4 regions of the Shewanella psychromarinicola genome follow, and region 3 is predicted to be linked to each of the others. Evidence: predicted binding sites of a transcription regulator. Region 3 holds the regulator's gene; each other region holds the start of a gene.
The links. The regulator LexA, encoded in region 3, represses DNA repair genes until DNA is damaged. The targets are predictions, from matches to a motif close to TACTGTATNNNNATACAGTA.
Positions count from the first base shown of each region.

Region 1: the regulator LexA is predicted to act here: its motif matches at 2,402-2,421, upstream of dinB (DNA polymerase IV).
Region 2: the regulator LexA is predicted to act here: its motif matches at 2,798-2,817, upstream of EGC80_RS16545 (LexA family protein).
Region 4: the regulator LexA is predicted to act here: its motif matches at 1,109-1,128, upstream of EGC80_RS14830 (YebG family protein).

Region 1 covers NZ_CP034073.1:4,983,823-4,988,567, forward strand. Annotated here, with positions in the region: gene EGC80_RS21630 (aminoacyl-histidine dipeptidase) at 1-1,197, shown strand, start outside; gene dinB (DNA polymerase IV) at 1,285-2,364, opposite strand; gene bfr (bacterioferritin) at 2,502-2,969, opposite strand; gene bfr (bacterioferritin) at 2,982-3,452, opposite strand; gene nqrM ((Na+)-NQR maturation NqrM) at 3,685-3,909, opposite strand; gene EGC80_RS21655 (FAD:protein FMN transferase) at 3,996-4,745, opposite strand, start outside.
Region 2 covers NZ_CP034073.1:3,789,589-3,794,333, forward strand. Annotated here, with positions in the region: gene EGC80_RS16525 (sigma-54 interaction domain-containing protein) at 1-114, shown strand, start outside; gene EGC80_RS16530 (NifB/NifX family molybdenum-iron cluster-binding protein) at 141-689, opposite strand; gene EGC80_RS16540 (Y-family DNA polymerase) at 1,095-2,351, opposite strand; gene EGC80_RS16545 (LexA family protein) at 2,363-2,770, opposite strand; gene EGC80_RS16550 (MlaE family ABC transporter permease) at 3,080-4,192, shown strand; gene EGC80_RS16555 (ABC transporter ATP-binding protein) at 4,192-4,745, shown strand, end outside.
Region 3 covers NZ_CP034073.1:763,605-768,349, forward strand. Annotated here, with positions in the region: gene plsB (glycerol-3-phosphate 1-O-acyltransferase PlsB) at 1-1,341, opposite strand, end outside; gene lexA (transcriptional repressor LexA) at 1,606-2,220, shown strand; gene EGC80_RS03235 (cell division inhibitor SulA) at 2,217-2,723, shown strand; gene coxB (cytochrome c oxidase subunit II) at 3,119-4,720, shown strand; gene ctaD (cytochrome c oxidase subunit I) at 4,730-4,745, shown strand, end outside.
Region 4 covers NZ_CP034073.1:3,367,340-3,372,084, forward strand. Annotated here, with positions in the region: gene EGC80_RS14820 (paraquat-inducible protein A) at 1-191, opposite strand, end outside; gene EGC80_RS14825 (paraquat-inducible protein A) at 301-927, opposite strand; gene EGC80_RS14830 (YebG family protein) at 1,140-1,433, shown strand; gene EGC80_RS14835 (GAF domain-containing protein) at 1,483-1,941, shown strand; gene proQ (RNA chaperone ProQ) at 2,219-2,830, shown strand; gene prc (carboxy terminal-processing peptidase) at 2,853-4,745, shown strand, end outside.

The sequences.
Region 1 (4,745 bases), 910 kb from region 3:
AACTTTGAAACGGACCCAATTGAAGCCTATGTTGATGGTGATTGGGTTAAAGCCAGAGGGACAACGTTAGGATCAGATAACGGCATTGGTATGTCTTCAGCGCTTGCGGTATTAGGCAGTAAAGACATCAAGCATGGGCCACTGGAAGTACTGCTCACCATTGATGAAGAAGCCGGTATGACAGGTGCTTTTGGTTTAGAAGCAGGTTACCTTGATGCAGACATCTTGATCAACACCGATTCTGAACAAGAAGGTGAAATTTACATGGGTTGTGCAGGCGGAGTTGATGCACATATCAGCGTACCTATGTCATGGCAAGCCCCTGAACACACAAATAGCAGTTTTCAGCTGACATTAGCTGGACTTAAAGGCGGTCATTCAGGGGTGAACATTCACCTTGGTCGCGCCAATGCAAACAAACTACTTGCCCGCTTTTTGTTTAAACACAGTGATGAACTGGCATTAGAACTTGTCAGCTTTAGCGGTGGCTCATTACGTAATGCCATTCCGCGTGAAGCCCATATCAGCTTTATGCTTCCTGCTGAAAATGTTGATAAATTACATCAAGCGATGGAGGCTTTCCAAGCATTAGTAAGACAAGAGCTCGCGCTCGTCGATCCAGCAATGGTGCTCAGCCTAGAGTCCATTGACGCCCCCACCAAAGTGATGGATGAAGAGGCACAAAATACCTTAATCGACTTATTGCATGCGAGCCCTAACGGCGTGATCCGCATGAGTGATGAAGTTCAAGGTGTGACTGAAACCTCGCTTAATATCGGCGTGATCAGTACCGAAGATGAAAGCGTTGAAGTCTTGTGTCTTATTCGCTCGCTAATCGATTCTGGTCGTGAAGAAGTCACAGGAATGCTCACCGCTCTGACTAATTTGTCGGGTGCAAGCATTGACCTAAGTGGTGCTTATCCCGGTTGGAAGCCAGATACAAGCTCACCCATTATGGCGATTGTGCGTGAAACTTATAACGACATTTATAAAAAAGACCCAACCATCATGGTGATCCATGCTGGTCTTGAATGTGGCTTATTTAAACAACCTTATCCACTTATGGACATGGTCTCAATTGGGCCAACCATTCGCTATCCCCATAGCCCTGATGAAATGGTCAACATCACCACCGTTGGTCAGTACTGGCAATTGCTACTTGCGGTACTAGAGCGTATTCCAGCTAAAGATGCTTAATCCGTTTTAGTGATGACGTTATCAACAAAATAAACAAATTAAAAGGCGACAATAATGTCGCCTTTTAATTTTTGTATTGTTCCAGTGTTAAAACTGTAAATCGAGCTGGGTGATTTTATCCGCACCATTATCTGTCGCTGCCAACGTCACGTCGGCTAAACCAACACTCACGCCAATCAAACGAATACCCCGCCCTTGGCTACGCTGCAAAGCTTGTTGCAGCAAGTCATGAAACAAGTTAATCGAAATCTCATCACTGCGATGCTCGATTGTGGTCTGTTTAAAATCATTAAATTTAAGCTTAACAACCTGTTTGTGGATCTGTCGGTCTTTAGCACTGCGATGTACCCGAGCACTGAGTTCTTGAATAAGCTGTGGTAACACTTGATGACATTGTTCTAAGGTAAAAATATCCTTGGCTAAGGTGGTTTCAACCCCAACAGACTTACGCACTCGGTGTGGACTAATTTGCCTTGAGTCGATCCCTTGTGCACGCTCAGCCAACACATGGCCAAATTTACCGAAAGCCTTAATTAATTGAGCCTTAGGATATTGTTGCACGTCATAACAAGTGGTTAAGCCAATATCGGCTAACTTTTTTGAAGTAACCTTGCCAACGCCAGGAATTTTACTCAGTGGCAAGTCTTTTACAAAATCACTAATTTGATTAGGGGTGATCACATATTGACCATTGGGCTTATTTAAATCGGAAGCGATTTTGGCTAAAAACTTAATCGGTGCAATACCCGCTGAAGCCGTTAATCCTGTGGCCTCAAAAATATCGTTGCGAATGGCTTTAGCAATTAATGTGGCACTGCCTTGGTGAACGTTGCAATCGCTGACATCAAGGTAAGCCTCATCTAAAGATAATGGCTCAACGAGATCTGTGTATCGATGAAAAATCTCACGAATTTGCAATGAAACCGATTTATACACTTCCATGCGTCCAGGCACTAAAATTAACAGCGGACACAACTGCAGTGCATGATAACTGGACATCGCGCTACGCACCCCAAATTGACGGGCCTCATAACTGCATGTGCTTATTACACCTCGGCGATCACTTCTGCCACCGACAGCAATAGCTTTGCCTCGTAGTTCAGGAAAATCTCGCATTTCAACGGCAGCGAAGTAGCAATCCATATCGATGTGAATGATTTTACGCATTCTATGACCATCATCATTAACTCAATTACCATGATGATACTGTATATATAAACAGTATTCAATCATTGTCTCACTGACACAAAAAAGCCCAAACTCAGTTGGGCTTTAGTAAATGGTAACCTGTATCAATGGATACGTTACATTTTGGTCTGTAAATAATTCTGTAAACCAACCATCTCAATCAGACCTAATTGCTTTTCTAACCAGTACATGTGATCAGACTCAGTGTCATCCAACAACACCTCTAAAATTTCGCGAGTTTGATAATCACTTTTGTCTTCGCATAGCGCGATCACCTTACGTAAATGATCAGCAACATGATATTCATAGGCTAAATCACTTTTAAACATTTCTTGCACATCTTTACCAATGTTCAACGCTTCACGACTGGCAACATCGGGAGTGCCTTCAAGAAATAAAATCCGTTGGACTAATTTAGCAGCATGCAACTTTTCGTCGTCTGACTCGTGCAAAATTCGGGTATACAGTTCGTTGAATCCCCAGTCTTCGTACATATGAGCATGGACGAAATATTGATCCATGGCAGACAACTCGCCGGTTAATAAACTATTTAGTGCATCGATGACTTCTGGATGGCCTTTCATGATAATTTCCTATTAGTCGTTAATTTGTGATTGAAGATAATTTTGAATACCCGTTTGATTGATAAGCTCTTGTTGCGACTCAATCCAATCTAAATGTTCTTCTTCATCTTCGAGTAAATCTTCAAATAAATCGCGGCTAACATAATCTTGCTGAGTTTCGCATACCTTAATGGCTTCACGCAAAAGCGCAATTTGTGCTGTTATAGCCGCCAGATCGCAGTTGAGCATTTCTTCAGCATGCTCACCGATACGCAATTTATCTAATTGTTGCAGATTAGGTAAACCTTCAAGAAACAATACACGTTCAATCAGCTTATCAGCATGCTTCATGTCTTCAATCGATTTTTTATATTCTTTCTCATTAAGCTTTTCCAATCCCCAATGTTTAAACATGCGTGCATGTAAAAAGTATTGGTTAATGGCAGTCAGCTCACAGGTAAGTACTCGATTGAGTTGGCTAATGACTTTAGGATGACCTTTCATAGTAATACCCTCGATAAATAACGTGATCTAGATCAATTACAAATAGAATAAAACACTATAGGGGAAAAGGCAAATTTTCCTTTCTTTTCACACACTTACTATTGATAATCATTATCATTATAACTAAGATTTGTAACTCACTAGTAATACACAAACATAAAAAAAGCCTTCAAAATGAAGGCTCTTTACAAAGCATTAGTTTGGTAACCTAGGCTTTAAATGACAAACGTCGTTAAATAATTCGATTTTGATTAAGCAACTCATTTCGAGCTTGCTCTTTTTCCATACGGCGTTTGCGGCTATCACATGGGTCGTCACAGTCACACGCCTTCTCAATACCTAAAACGCCTAAGCCACCACAACTGCCTGCTACGGCTTTCTTCTTTACAATATAACCCACAGACATAAATAAAAAGAACAATAATAATACTACAAACGCTGCAATAAATGTGCTCATCACAAACTCCAATTAACTCATTTAGATTAGGGTACTACTAGTTGAATCAATCAGTCGTTTAATCAACTAGTTTAAAAATAAGGAACCTACTCAAGATACGATTTAAACGCATCGCTGTAATAGACCTGATATCCCTGCTCTTGCTTCTCAATTAACATTACGGCTAAATTTTTCTCTCTAGCAAGTGTCAATGAAGCTTGTGTACCTAACACCATCATGGCCGTTGCATATCCATCCGCTGTCATACAACTAGAGTGTAACACGGTTGCAGAAGCAAGTTGATGCTTTATCGGGTAACCGTTACGAGGATCAATTAGATGTGAAAAGCGTTCGCCATTGTCTTGATAAAAGTTACGATAATCACCCGATGTTGCTAATGACATAGTCCCGGGCTCAATCACTTGCTGCACCGCTTGTCCTTCGCTTGTTGGCTGTTCTACTGCAACTCGCCAGGCGACATTATGGGCTTTAGTGCCTTTAACATTCAGTTCACCACCAATTTCGACTAAATAACCAGACACGTGATATTTGTCTAATATTGATGCAATTTTATCGACACCAAACCCTTTTGCTATTGAGGATAAATCAACATACAAGTCTGCATTGTGCTTAATTAATGTTAAGCCTTTTATCGACAGTTCCTTGATCCCCATCTTAGCTTTAGCGGCGTCAATTTGAGCTTGAGTCGGGATCGTTGTAGGCCGCTTATCGGGGCCAAACCCCCACAGGTTAATCACTGGCCCTAAGGTGATATCTAACGCACCATCAGTCTCTTGATAAAGACGCATGCCCTCTTTTATGACTTTAATAGTATCGGCCGATACTTTAACGCTTTG
Region 2 (4,745 bases), 2.1 Mb from region 3:
GTCTGTCAGCAATTTCAAGGATCTCCAGCAGAATTAGCCATTAAGCTTAATATTAGTGTGCGGACCTTATATCGTAAATTACAGCGCTATGAGCTAAAGCTAACAGCGCTGTAATGACGTAATATCAACCATAGTTACCATTAATGTTGATGTATTAGTGAATGCTTTTTATTGCAACACGTTTTCATTGTTGCGGTTGCTGTGCCCATTTCTGATCCGCAGCAACGTTTCTTTGTCGCCATTTCTGATCCACTGCAATGACCATCGTGACTGCCCGCTTCTCCGTCAGCATGATTATGATCACAACAACCACCATTCGCTTGTTTAGCAATATGCTTAGATGAAGGGCGTCCCTGACTTGCCTCGGTATACTCCTCACAGTCAGCTAAATTAGCACCGGCAAGATCGTCTATTGCTGTACGACCATTTTTAGCATGAAAAACACTCAGTTGCCGACTTAATAATTTAGCTAATAGTTGTTGGCCAATGTTACGTACGATCACGCGATTAGCGCCATGTGCCAGTATCAAACTGACTAATTGTTGTTTACCCTCACATCCATCTGTTAGTGCAGGATTGGCAAAACGCCCTTTCACTTGACCTTGATCGTCAATAAAGAGCACCTCATCAGCTTTGCTAAAATGGCTGGAAATATGTTCGTCTTTCATTGGTATGGCGGTAATCATCATTTCTCCTCATGTGCATTTTGCATTAACAACGCTTTACCATTAGTTAAGTCGTCCATTAATTTAAAACACACAGATTTAAGTAACTTCAACTCGGGTTAAGAGGTGGGATAAATAGGCTTAACATAGCTTTTGGCTGCCCCATTAATAGTTAACTGAATTTTAGCGCTTGGTATAACCAAACTACAGTTAATAGCATATGCTATATATACGCTTATTTATGGCATATGCCAGCTTTAATTTAGGGTTTGTGATCTGTTGCACTATTTATATCGACATCAATTATCTAAACATCTGACTGACAATCATTAGTGCCCTTGACCTTATTGCGATAAAAATAGCGGGGCGATTATTCGCTCTGTAGTGGCATTAATCATGAAAAACGAATAAAAAAACCAATAAAACCCCTTAGCATTTTATCTTTGGCAAGCATTTCCATTGGGTCGAATATTGAGGTGTTAGTAAATCACGGCGCATGGCCCACTTTTGCTCTATCCCTTGTGCGGCCAGAAACACAGTGTCGCGACCGTAGCGTTGGTTGATGCCATCTAGCGTGTGCATTAGCGCATGGGTGACCTTAGCGGTATTAAATAAATCAAATTGAAAATGCTTCTCGCTGGCTAAATCAACTAGGCCCACGCCTATTTTGTAATAGCGTACTCCTTGACGAAATAGCCTTGGAGCAGCGTGGGTCATAGCTTTGGTGAGCTCAACGCTGCAATGGGTTGGGCATGGAAAATGTACGATGACTTTATAACTTACTGGCTGTTCGTCATGGGGGGAATTACTCGCAAACAGCAACATGGTTTTACAATGGGAGTCTTGCTGACGCGCTTTGAGCGCCGCAATACCAACATGCTTACTTAACGCTTGTAATAATGACTCATAATCGGTGATGCGCTCGCCCACACTGCGGGTGGAGAAAATTTGCTTTTTATCAGCCCTCGCCTCATCCCATTGTTTACACACTTGGCCGTTAAGCTCGCGCACCGTACGCTCTATTTCAATACTAAACTGCTTTCTCGCAAGACTGGGCGGCATAGAGGCGAGATCAAATGCGCTGCGAATATTGATTAACGCAAGCTTGTTACTCATCTTCCTGCCAATTCCCCATACTTCTGCAACCGCCAACTGTTTTAAAATGTCGGTACGTTGCTGCATAGTCTCGATAACGCACACACCTTGGTATCCCTGGATTTTTTTAGCGGCGTGATTAGCAATTTTAGCCAAGGTCAAGGTTTCGGCTATGCCAACACAAACAGGTAGGCGCGCTTCTTTCCAAACCGCGCGGCGGATTAACTGACCTTGGGTATGCAGGCATTTGATCGCGGGATAACAATGCTTAAAAGACAGAAAGCTTTCATCAATCGAATACACATGCTGCTCTGGGGCAAAACGGCCTATTATTGCCATCATCTTTGCCGATAAATCGGCATACAATTCATAATTAGATGAGCAAACGATGACATTGCGCTGGGCGCATAAGGCTTTAACTTGAAAATAAGGTAAAAACTTTTGAATGCCAGCCTCTTTTGCATGTCGATTAGCGGCCACAATACAGCCATCATTATTGCTGAGCACAATCATCGGTCTACCACGCCAATCAGGACGAAACACCTGTTCAGCACTGCAATAAAAAGCATTGGCATCGACTAAGGCAAACATTTTACCTACTCTTATTTGCTTACAAGCAGTGGGCTTTGACGATGACAACGAATTGAGCGGGTCACCACGCCTTCAATACTAAAATCATCATAGTCGCAGATGGTCACTGGTAAATATTGCTCATTCGATGACACTAGCATTCGCCGTGGCATGTCGAGAATTTTACACACAAATTCACCATTAAAATTAGCCACAATCACATCGCCGCTTTTCGCGGTTTCATGGCGATCGACAATCAATAAATCGCCATCGAAGATCCCCACTCCTTGCATCGACTCGCCCTGGGCTAAGCCAAGAAAAGTCGAACTGGGATGCTGGATTAATATCTCATCAAGACTTAAGCCTAATTGAAGGTATTCGGCTGCAGGGCTTTCAAAGCCAGTAATACCGGCACTCGCTGCAATAGGAATAATGCGCATATGACAACCTCGCACACTTATAACGTGTACTGTATAAAAACACAGTACATCTTACCGCTAAATTTAGTTGGTGCAAGTTTATTTATTTTTTCTTGCGCCATGCCCTGTGCTTTTCAAGCATTGGAGTGGTTTTTATTGAACTTTAGACGCCGCTACACGGCAACCTTATCTGTTGTTTATGAAAGAATATGTTCAAGGTCAAAATATAATCAGAGTGATTGGTCTACACTGATCATCAGTACAAGAATTAACCTAGTTCGTGTATAGCGTAACCAATAGCATTATTTTTCCCTTTGCTCGGGGTCTAGTATGACACTCGCTACATTCCACATTGATATGCAAGATGATAACTGTTCACTGCATCTTACGGGTGATTGGCAATTGGGCCAAGCGCCACTGGGCGCGGATATTTGCGCTACGCTACCCTCTGTTTGTCATTCCGTCACATTAATCACCACAGAGTTGTCGCACTGGGACTCAAGTCTCGCCATTGCCTTATTACAATTGTCACGTTGGTGTGAACAACAACAAATCGCCTTAAATGTAAAAGACACCCCACAAGGATTACAGCAATTACTACAACTTGCTACCGACGTTCCTGTTTATCAAGCAACCAATGATGCTGCCATTGGCGGATTATTAGCAGCCTTACGTAGCTGGCTTATTGTGCAAGGTTTACAAGTACACGACGGATTAGTGTTTGTTGGCGAGAGTTCACTGGCATTGGGTCGTTGGTTCAGAGGCAAAGCCAGTACTCGTCGCAGTGATATCGTGTTTTTTATAGAACAAGCGGGACCTAAAGGACTGGCTATTGTCACCTTAATTAGCCTGCTTGTGGGAATGATATTGGCCTATTTAGGCTCGGTACAGCTGCGGCAATTAGGGGCTCAGGTGTATGTTGCAAATTTAGTGGCTATCGGGATGGTGCGTGAAATGGGCGCGCTCATGACAGGCGTTATCATGGCTGGCAGAACAGGGGCTGCTTATGCTGCGCAATTAGGCACAATGCAGGTCAATGAAGAAATTGATGCTCTGCGCGTAATGGGCATTTCGACCATGGAATTCCTGGTTTTACCTCGATTATTGGCATTGATTTTTATTATGCCACTGATGTGTATTTATTCAGATGTGATCGGCATGATCGGCGGTGCGATTGTTGCCAATGGCATGGGCGTAAGTTACACCCAATATATTTTGCAAACCCAGATTGCGATCGATTGGGTAGACATTTCCACCGGTTTGATAAAAAGCCTCATTTTTGGCTTTCTGATTGCTATAGCGGGTTGTCAGGCAGGCCTTCTTTGCGGTCGAGATTCTAATGCCGTTGGTTTAGCCACCACCAACGCTGTGGTTAAGGCGATTGTCTTTCTTGTGGTCTCTGACGCCGCGCTTAATATTTTGTTCGATAAATTAGGGATCTAATGATGCTTGATGATGCCTTTATCAGTGTTCGCAATCTTTGTGTCGGTTATGGCACTACCGAAGTGCAACGACAGTTAACCTTCGACATTCACAAGAATGATATCTTTTTTGTCATTGGCGGAAGTGGTTGCGGCAAAACGACCTTGCTTAAATCAATGGTAGGACTGTTAACTCCGCTCAAGGGCGAAGTACGCTATCAAGGTAAAAACTTTTATGACGCAGATGAACCGGCGCAAGTGGCTATGCTTAAAGACTGGGGCATTACCTTTCAAACTGGGGCGTTGTTTTCCAGTATGTCACTTGCTGAGAATGTCGCTTTACCGCTGCAACTGTATACCGACCTTTCGGAGCGGCAAATCGCTGAAGCCGTGGCCTATAAACTTGCATTAGTTGGCTTAGCCGGGTTCGAGAAATTTTATCCTGCCGAGTTAAGTGGCGGCATGCACAAACGCGCAGGGTTGGCGCGCGCGATTGCACTGGATCCACAATTGTTGTTTTTTGATGAACCCTCTGCAGGATTAGACCCCATTAGTTGTATGCGCTTAGATCATTT
Region 3 (4,745 bases):
CTTTTTCTTACCGCTTAATTCTTTATGGTAAGTGGCCACTTCCATCACATGGTCATAACCTAAATACACAGGCACTAAGGTCACAGGGCGTTCAATGCCACGTAACACACTATTAATAGTCATCGCTAACATACCGGTTTTAGGCGCTAGCAAACGCCCGGTACGAGAACGACCACCTTCAGTGAAATACTCGACCGAATAGCCCTTAGCAAATAACTGATCTAAGTATTCACGAAATACTGCGGTATAGAGTTTTTTTCCATTAAAACTACGACGGATAAAGAATGCTCCGCCACGACGGAACATAGGCCCAGCAGGCCAAAAGTTAAGATTAATACCGGCAGCAATGTGCGGTGGAACCATACCCTGATAATACAAAATATATGACAACAGTAAGTAATCCATATGACTACGATGACAAGGCACATAGACAATTTCATGGCCGTCATGATGTAACTGCCTTATCTGTTCTGCACCTTTGATATTGATACCACTGTATAATTTGTTCCATAACCAAGTGAGGAAGCGCTCGGCAATGCGCACAAAACTATCAGAATAGTCAGCGGCAATTTCATCAAGGTATTCAATGGCGGTTTCACGGGCTTTCTCGACAGATACTTTTTTGTTTACCGACTCTTCTTCAATGGCTTTCTTGATTGCATCAGATTTAAGTAACGACGCAAAAAGCACTTGCCGATTCGGTAATTGCTGCCCTGTCATCACTTTGCGTTGACGGCGGAAATGCACTCGCGCAACACGGATTAATTTGTGAGCAATTCTTTTATCGGTACCGTGTTCATCAGCCATAAGACGAAGCGATAATGCATTAGAAAACTGTACAAAATTGTGGCGACCTAGAAACAAAATCATTAGCCATTTTCGCAGCCAGGTCGGGTTTTCCCTTTCAAAAAAAGCCGCTTTCATGCTGTCATCTTCTTTACCCGGTGTGCGACCCCAATAAAGGCTCACAGGCACCAACTGAATATCTAACTCAGGACATTGACGATGAAGCGCTAACAGACTGGTAAAACTATTAATAAATTTTTCACCGCTTTCGCGTTTACCAAAAAGCGGTTTGCGGCCTTCAAGACAAACGATGCGTGATACTTTGAGGCCATCCAATTGCAGTGGCTCATATGGACTGGGCATACCAAAGCTCTCAGTGATTTCGCTTAATGCAGCGGCATCACTGATTGATTCTGTTTTCATAACATAAATCAGAGGTTTAGATGGATCTAAATTAAGATCGTCAAAAGGATCATGTGGCACAACAACCGTGAGTACCATCGATTTTTGAATCCATTTTAACGCTCGTAAAAATATTGAATCTGGTTTTGACATGGTTATTTTCGCAACATAAGCCACTGTAATATTGTCGTATAGGATACCAGAAACCAGCCTGCTTACACTATCAGACCGATTTATCTTTACGCTTGAGTTCTCACTATCAGAAATAACATCAGACAATCAATACACAATAACTAATAGAAACAGGTTGTTGAATGATACTTGACCAACAATATTCAAAAAAGAGTTGGTTAATACTTGCACGAACAAAAACACTGTATATAATGACAGTCACTGTATAAAAAGACAGGAACCATCATGAGACCGTTAACGCCGCGCCAAGCAGAAATTTTAGACTTAATTAAAAACAATATCACCGAAACAGGTATGCCACCCACTCGTGCTGAAATTGCGAGTCGTCTTGGCTTTAAAAGTGCTAATGCCGCCGAAGAGCATTTAAAAGCATTAGCCAAAAAAGGTTTTATCGAGATCATACCTGGTACCTCGAGAGGTATTCGTTTACCTCATGAAGAACAGCTTGAAATCGGTCTGCCACTCATTGGACAAGTTGCTGCTGGAGAGCCTATTTTGGCGCAAGAGCATGTAGAACAATATTATCAAGTCGACCCAAATATGTTTAAACCCGCCGCAGATTTTTTATTACGGGTTCGTGGTGATAGCATGAAAAACATTGGTATTTTAGAAGGCGACTTGCTCGCTGTACATAAAATGCAACAAGCGCGTAATGGTCAGGTTGTGGTGGCGCGTGTTGATGATGACGTCACCGTAAAACGATTCGAACAAAAAGGTAATATGATTTATCTGCATGCAGAAAATGAAGATTATAACCCGATAAAAGTAGATTTAAGTTGCCAAAGCCTAACCATCGAAGGGCTTGCAGTTGGCGTTATCCGTAATGGAGATTGGTCATGAACAAACTAATGGGCGTAGCGCCACGTCACCCAGGCTTATGGGTAGATTTAACTGAAACAGATCTGCATGGCAACCAAACCATTCAAACATTACAAACTGTCACCCAAGGTGAAGCAGAACTGAGTCAATTGTGTAGCCAACTGGCGACGTTGAGCCAACAAGGCAGATGGATTGTATTAATTAGTCCACCTCACATAGGCTATAAGCATATGCTGGCCAGTGCTGGAGTGAGAATGGATCGTATTTTACTGGTGCACACCAAAGATGAAGTCGAAACATTATGGGCCATGGAAAAAGCTCTCACGAGCGGAACTTCTAGTGCAGTGGTTACTTGGACAAGTTCACTCGATGCTCGCGATAGTCGTCGATTGGAAATTGTCGCTAAGAGCGCGCGAGCATTAGGCGTGGTAATTGAAGATGTGAATGCTCACTTACCTCACAAACATCAACTTGTTAACTCTACATTAACAAGTGGAGCAGGTAATTTTTGCTCATTTCACTAAGCATAAATCCTTAATTACCAAGCCCTGCATTGAATTCAGGGCTTTTTTTCATCTTTTTTTAGCCTATTTACCAACAAAGTGATCTTGATCAATGTTTAATCTACAAGTAATGTGGTTAACAAGGATGAAACATTCTTCATCTTTAATTGGATAAAATGACAGTAATCAAGATTACTGTCAGACAAATAATCCAAATAGAAATTGATAAGTTCAGTCGTAGGTACAAGCGTGGTGCACAGCTAACAATAAAAGCGTAGACAGTCTGTATACAACCACCAGAGTACTTTGAGTTCATCAAGCTTTTTTCGGGAACCGAAGAGTTTGCATAGAGCTGAGATTTACTGTGTGACTTTTCTTTGTAGTTGCTATTTTGCAATTAGCAGGGGAGTAGTCTTGTGAAGCAATGGTTGTATTTTTTATTGGTTGTGTGGGTAGCACTTCCGCTTGGGGCAACAGAAATGCCCCTCAACATGACCCAAGGCGTGACGGATATCAGTGGTAAGGTTTATGACCTCCATATGACGATTCTTTACATCTGTTGTGCTATTGGGTTAGTGGTGTTTGGGATCATGATTTATTCGATGATTTATCACCGCAAATCAAAAGGTGCCGTTGCGGCCAATTTTCACGAAAGTACCAAAGTGGAAATTGCTTGGACCGTCATCCCTTTCATTATCTTAATCGGAATGGCTATTCCAGCCACTAAAACCTTAATTGCCATGGAAGATCCCAGCGATGCCGATCTGACCATCAAAATTACTGGGTCACAGTGGAAATGGCACTACAGCTATTTTGATAAAGACATCGAATTTTACAGCTCATTATCCACCCCCAGAGAGCAAATTGATGGCCGTGAGGCCAAAGGCGAAAATTACCTCCTTGAAGTCGATAAGCCGCTAGTACTGCCCATCAATCAAAAGGTGCGTTTCTTGATGACATCTGATGATGTTATCCACTCATGGTGGGTACCCGCTTTCGCGGTTAAAAAAGATGCCAACCCAGGCTTTATCAACGAAGCCTGGACTCGTATTGATAAGCCTGGAACTTATCGCGGTCAATGTGCTGAGTTATGCGGTAAAGACCATGGATTTATGCCTATTGTGGTACAAGCCTTATCGGAGACTGATTTTGATAATTGGTTAGTTGAACAAAAACAACTGGCCAATAATGCTACAGTCGCTGCAGCCGCATCAATGTCACAAACCTTGTCCCTTGAAGAGCTAAACACGCAGGGCGAGCAAGTGTACATAGCGCGGTGCGCCGCTTGTCACCAACCTAATGGGGCGGGTCTTCCCGGTGTATTCCCATCATTGATTGGCAGTCCTATCATAAAAGGCCCTGTTGACGATCACCTCAATATTGTATTAAACGGTAAACCAGGCACCGCAATGCAAGCCTTTGCCAAGCAACTTAGCGCCATAGAAATTGCCGCAGTGATTACCTTTGAGCGAAATGCTTGGGGCAACAACAGTGGCGATGTTGTTCAAGCAGCTGATGTGGGTAACTTCTCAAGTAGTAACGCGTCAAGCACTGAGCCGATCGAGGTCGTAGCCGATGCAGCAAGTACCATTGCCGCAACAACGACAGACATTACCGATGCGGCCACAGAAAAAACCACTCAAGCTATAGAAGCCGTTGCCAAGGTTGTGACACCTGAAGTTGTTGCAGCGGCAGATCTGCCCACCTTAACCTTGGAGCAATTAATCGCTGAAGGTGAGCAGGTTTATGCCACTGTTTGTGCTGCATGTCACCAGGCCTCTGGCGCTGGTTTACCCGGCGCTTTCCCTTCACTTATTGGCAGCCCTGTCGTTAGCGGACCGGTTAGCGGACATATCGATATCGTTATGCACGGCAAACCAGGCACCGCAATGCAAGCATTTAGTAGTCAACTCAGCCCTCAAAAAATGGCGGCAGTGATTACTTATGAGCGCAATGCGTGGGGCAATAATTCTGACGAGGCGGTGCAAGCTGCCGATGTCGCTAGCCATGGACAGTAGGGGAAAACAATGAGCACAACAACGC
Region 4 (4,745 bases), 2.5 Mb from region 3:
CCCCGATTTGTCAGGAGGGTTATTGGGTAGATATTGGCGACAACAAGTAAAATTGTTGCGGTAACCAGTAAAGCCCAACTTTGCTGAATGCTGGCATAATTTCGACTACTTAACTGGCTAAAACAGCGTCGACAATGACTACTCGTCGTCAGATTAACCTTGCGACAAACGGGACATAAACATAAGCCCATTTTTTTCCCCTGCAAATGCGTGGGAGTATTCGCGGTCGGCGCGTCTTTAAACTCATCAACCGATTCGGTAGGGAGCAAGGTCGGTTTATCTGGGGGTGCAATAGGAAGATTAGTCATCAACATAACCCCACATATGTTCTAGGTTATATTCACGTTGTAAAAATAAAATGATGATAAACAACATCGTAAAACAGAAGGTACCCATACCGAAATACACATCTGAAAAATCAGATAATTGGAATGCCGACACTAAAAAGCTAATCACATAAATTTCTAACATGGTCATTTGCGATATTAAGCCATGGTTTTTTAACAATGTGGTGTACGCTCTTTGCCAAAATGAACTGTGTAATTTTAGCTTTACAACGACAACCTGAGTCAGAATCGACAATATTAATAATCCAGGGGCGATAACAGCCGCAACCATGACGGCTAAGCCGACAACCCAATAACCTTCAGACCAAACTGTCACCGCGGCATGCATGACTGTTGTCGTGCGGACACTGCCAAGAAAGTGAATTTCTAATACAGGTAATAAATTGGCCGGAATAAAGATAACTAATGCTGCAATGCATAACGCCAGCATGCCATTAATAGAACAATAAGGAGAATCATAAAGAGCAGTATGACAACGAGGACAAAGCGCTCTAGCACTAGAGGGCAAGGCTCGTTTTCTCACCGCCAAATCACATGATTGGCATAACGTTATAGAATCATGATCATCAAATTCATGCATGAAGAATTAGTCTAATCCATTGTGAAACACATTATTGGGTAGCGAAGAGTTAAGCCTCTCTGCTTTGCCTTATATTGGCAGATAAATGAGTCTGTTGTTCAACAATCTCAATTTTCTGTGTTTGATAATATCAGAATAATCAGAACACTTGCATCATAAGTTAACTATGTGAGATTCTATGCACTGTATATAAAAACAGTGAGGATTACATCATGGCAGTGATAACCCAATTTGTCGTGGTCAGAGAAGGGGTGGAGAAGATGACATTTATATCGAAGAAAGAGGCTGATGCCTACGATAAGATGCTTGATATTTCCGATAACCTGGTGCCGTTTCTTATTAAGGCGGACCTCGGACTTGATGAAAATAAATGCGAACAACTGGCATTTTATCTAGCAAACAATAAAGATGAGCTTTCTAACTTGCTAAAAGGCATCGTACAGGTTAAAAACGCTCCTACAGCCAAAACCAAAAAGACTGCGGCTAAAAATACACCACTAGAATAGCGGCGTTAATCACTCTGTTTTCGAGTGAATGTCAGCTTAAGGAATGGAAATGAAAACCGAATTTTACCAAACATTAAATCGTCAAGCACAAGCTTTACTTGAAGGCGAAGATGATTTAATTGCGGCAATGGCAAATTTTTCAGCGTTGCTAAACGACAACTTAGCAGACCTCAACTGGGCTGGTTTTTATATCAAGCGTGGTGAGCAATTAGTACTAGGGCCTTTTCAAGGTAAAGTGGCTTGTACCCGTATCATTATGGGTAAAGGTGTATGTGGCACTGCTGCAGCGGAAAATAAAACCCAACGAGTGGCAGACGTGCATCAATTTGACGGCCATATAGCATGTGATTCTGCCAGTAACTCAGAAATAGTGATCCCTGTTAGACACGGCCATGAGGTTGTGGCAGTGTTAGATATCGACAGCCCATTATTGAATCGATTCGATCAAGATGATCAAATTGGTTTAGAATATATGGTAAAAAGCTTCGAAACTTGCCTATTTGGTTAAATAGCGAACAATTTTGATTAAATCATGGTCGCATTCGCTGTCGCGGGCTTTATAATATGCCGCTGTACGCATTTGTGCTGGATTTACTGATGATCGATGATTAAGCTGACAGTAAGTTTGGTTAAATTGTTAAGGTTTGTTTCTATGACTTTAGCAAACGAGCGGATAGTGATATTTTGTACGTTGAGCCTTAACAGTAAGGTTTAACGAAAGATGAACGACTGCATGGCAAATCTAATGCCGCATAATCAGTCCCTTTATTAACGTGGAAGTAAAAATGGAATCAACAGACAAGTTGACCGACACCAACGCAATTTTAGCGTATTTATATGAAACCTTTCCTTTATGCTTTATTGCTGAAGGCGAAACTAAACCATTAAAAATTGGTTTGTTTCAAGACTTGGCTGAACGGTTAGCTGATGATTCTAAAGTCAGTAAAACACAATTACGTGTAGCGCTTCGTCGTTACACAAGCAGCTGGCGCTACTTGAAAGGCGTTAAAGCGGGTGCCAAACGTATCGATCTTGAAGGTAATGAATGTGCTGAGTTAGAACAAGAACACATCGACCATGCTATTCTTACACTGAAAGAAAGCCAAGAGAAAGCCAAAGCCAAGCGTCAAGCGTTAGCGCCTAAAAAGCCTGCTAAGAAAGTTGCGCCTAAACGTGCTCCAGTGGTTAAGAAAGAACGTCCAGCTGCAGTAGTTGCGCCAGTCATTAAACTTGTGCCTGCAAAGCTTGAAGATTTGAAACAAAAGCAACGTGTGAATGTTAAATTAGGAGCCACACCAGTACCCGGTGTTGTGACTGATATTAATAAAGAAGATGTGCTTGTTCAGTTAGATACTGGCTTATCCATCAAAGTACGTGCAGAACACATACTATTATAGAAAATTTAAGGAGTACTTGTTGATGCGAAAACTTACCTTGGCCGCGTCAATTGCCTGTTTATTTGTCGGCTTTTCGGCATGGGCAATTTCACCAACGATTCAAATCAGCGAGTTACCTAAACTAGCACAAGAGCCACAGCATAAAGTGGCTAGCAAGCGAGTAACAACTTTGTTTACTCGCTCGCATTATCACCGTTTTAATCTCGATAATGCATTTTCTGAACAAATCTATTCTCGCTTTCTTGAGCAGCTTGATTATCGCCGTAATGTGCTGACTGCGGCAGACATTGCTAGCTTTAGTCAATATCAAAATCTGTTTGATAATATGCTCGAGTCAGGCAATATTAGCGCAGCATTTAAGATGTACGATGTGGTGCAAAAGCGTCGTTATGAACGTTTTTCTTACGCCTTGTCTTTGCTTGATAAAGAATTTGATTTTACCAAAGCAGGCGATTCGTATGAATTTGATCGCAAAGATGCTGCTTGGCCAAAAGATGAAGCCGAAGTTAATGACCTTTGGCGTCAGCGGGTTAAATACGATGCGTTAAACCTAAAGTTAACCGGAAAAAAATGGCCTGACATTGTTGAAGTGCTCGAGAAGCGTTATAACAATGCCATTAAGCGTTTAAGCCAAACCCAAAGTGAAGACGTATTTCAAACCGTGATGAACGCGTTTGCTCGCAGCGTTGAACCTCATACAAGTTATTTATCTCCCCGCAATGCAGAACGTTTCCAAATGGAAATGAACTTAAGCCTCGAAGGCATTGGTGCTGTGTTACAAATGGATGATGACTATACCGTTATCAAAAGTTTAGTAGCCGGAGGCCCGGCCGCAAACAGTGAAAAGTTATCACCTGAAGATCGAATTGTCGGTGTTGGCCAAAAAGATGGCGATGTAGTTGACGTTATCGGTTGGCGTTTAGATGATGTTGTTGACCTGATTAAAGGGCCAAAGGGCAGTGAAGTTGTTTTACAAATTTTACCGAAAAAAGGTGGTGCGAATGCTAAGCCTTTTGAACTGGTCATTACCCGAGATAAAATTCGCTTAGAAGATCGCGCTGCGACCTCAAAAGTGGTTGAGCCTAAAGAAGGTCAATATGCGGATCGTAAAATTGGGGTGATCCAGATCCCTGGTTTTTATATGAATTTATCTCAAGATGTAGCCAAAGAAATTACTCAACTTGAAAAAGACAATGTTGAAGGCATTATTATTGACCTTCGTGGTAATGGCGGCGGCGCGTTAACGGAAGCAACATTACTGACAGGCTTGTTTATTGATAAGGGTCCAGTGGTTCAAATCCGGGATGCCAATGGTGGTATTAATCAAAATAGTGATAACGATGGTGTCAGTGCATACAATGGCCCATTAACTGTGATGGTTGATCGTTATAGTGCATCAGCATCAGAGATTTTTGCAGCGGCTTTACAAGATTATGACCGTGCACTTATTGTGGGTGAATCGACTTTTGGTAAAGGAACCGTTCAGCAACATAAGAGTTTAGGTCGAATTTATGACATGTATGAAAAACCGATTGGTCACGTGCAATATACCATAGCTAAATTTTACCGTATTAATGGGGGCAGTACTCAGTTAAAAGGCGTCACTCCTGATGTGAGTTTTCCGACTGCATTAGCGCCTGGTGAATACGGCGAGTCAGAAGAGAAAAATGCCTTACCATGGGATAAAGTTCCAGTAGCTCAGTACAGCACGCTAGGAAATATTACCCCGATGTTGATCCAAAATCTTGATGCGAAGCATAAAGAACGGATCAGTAAAGATGTTGAGTTCAGTTATATTTATCAAGATATTAATGAGTTTAAAAAACATCATAAAGACAAAACGATATCGCTTGTTGAAAGCGAACGTATGGCCTCTCGTGAAGACGATGATAAGCGCGCTCTAGACCGGGCAAAT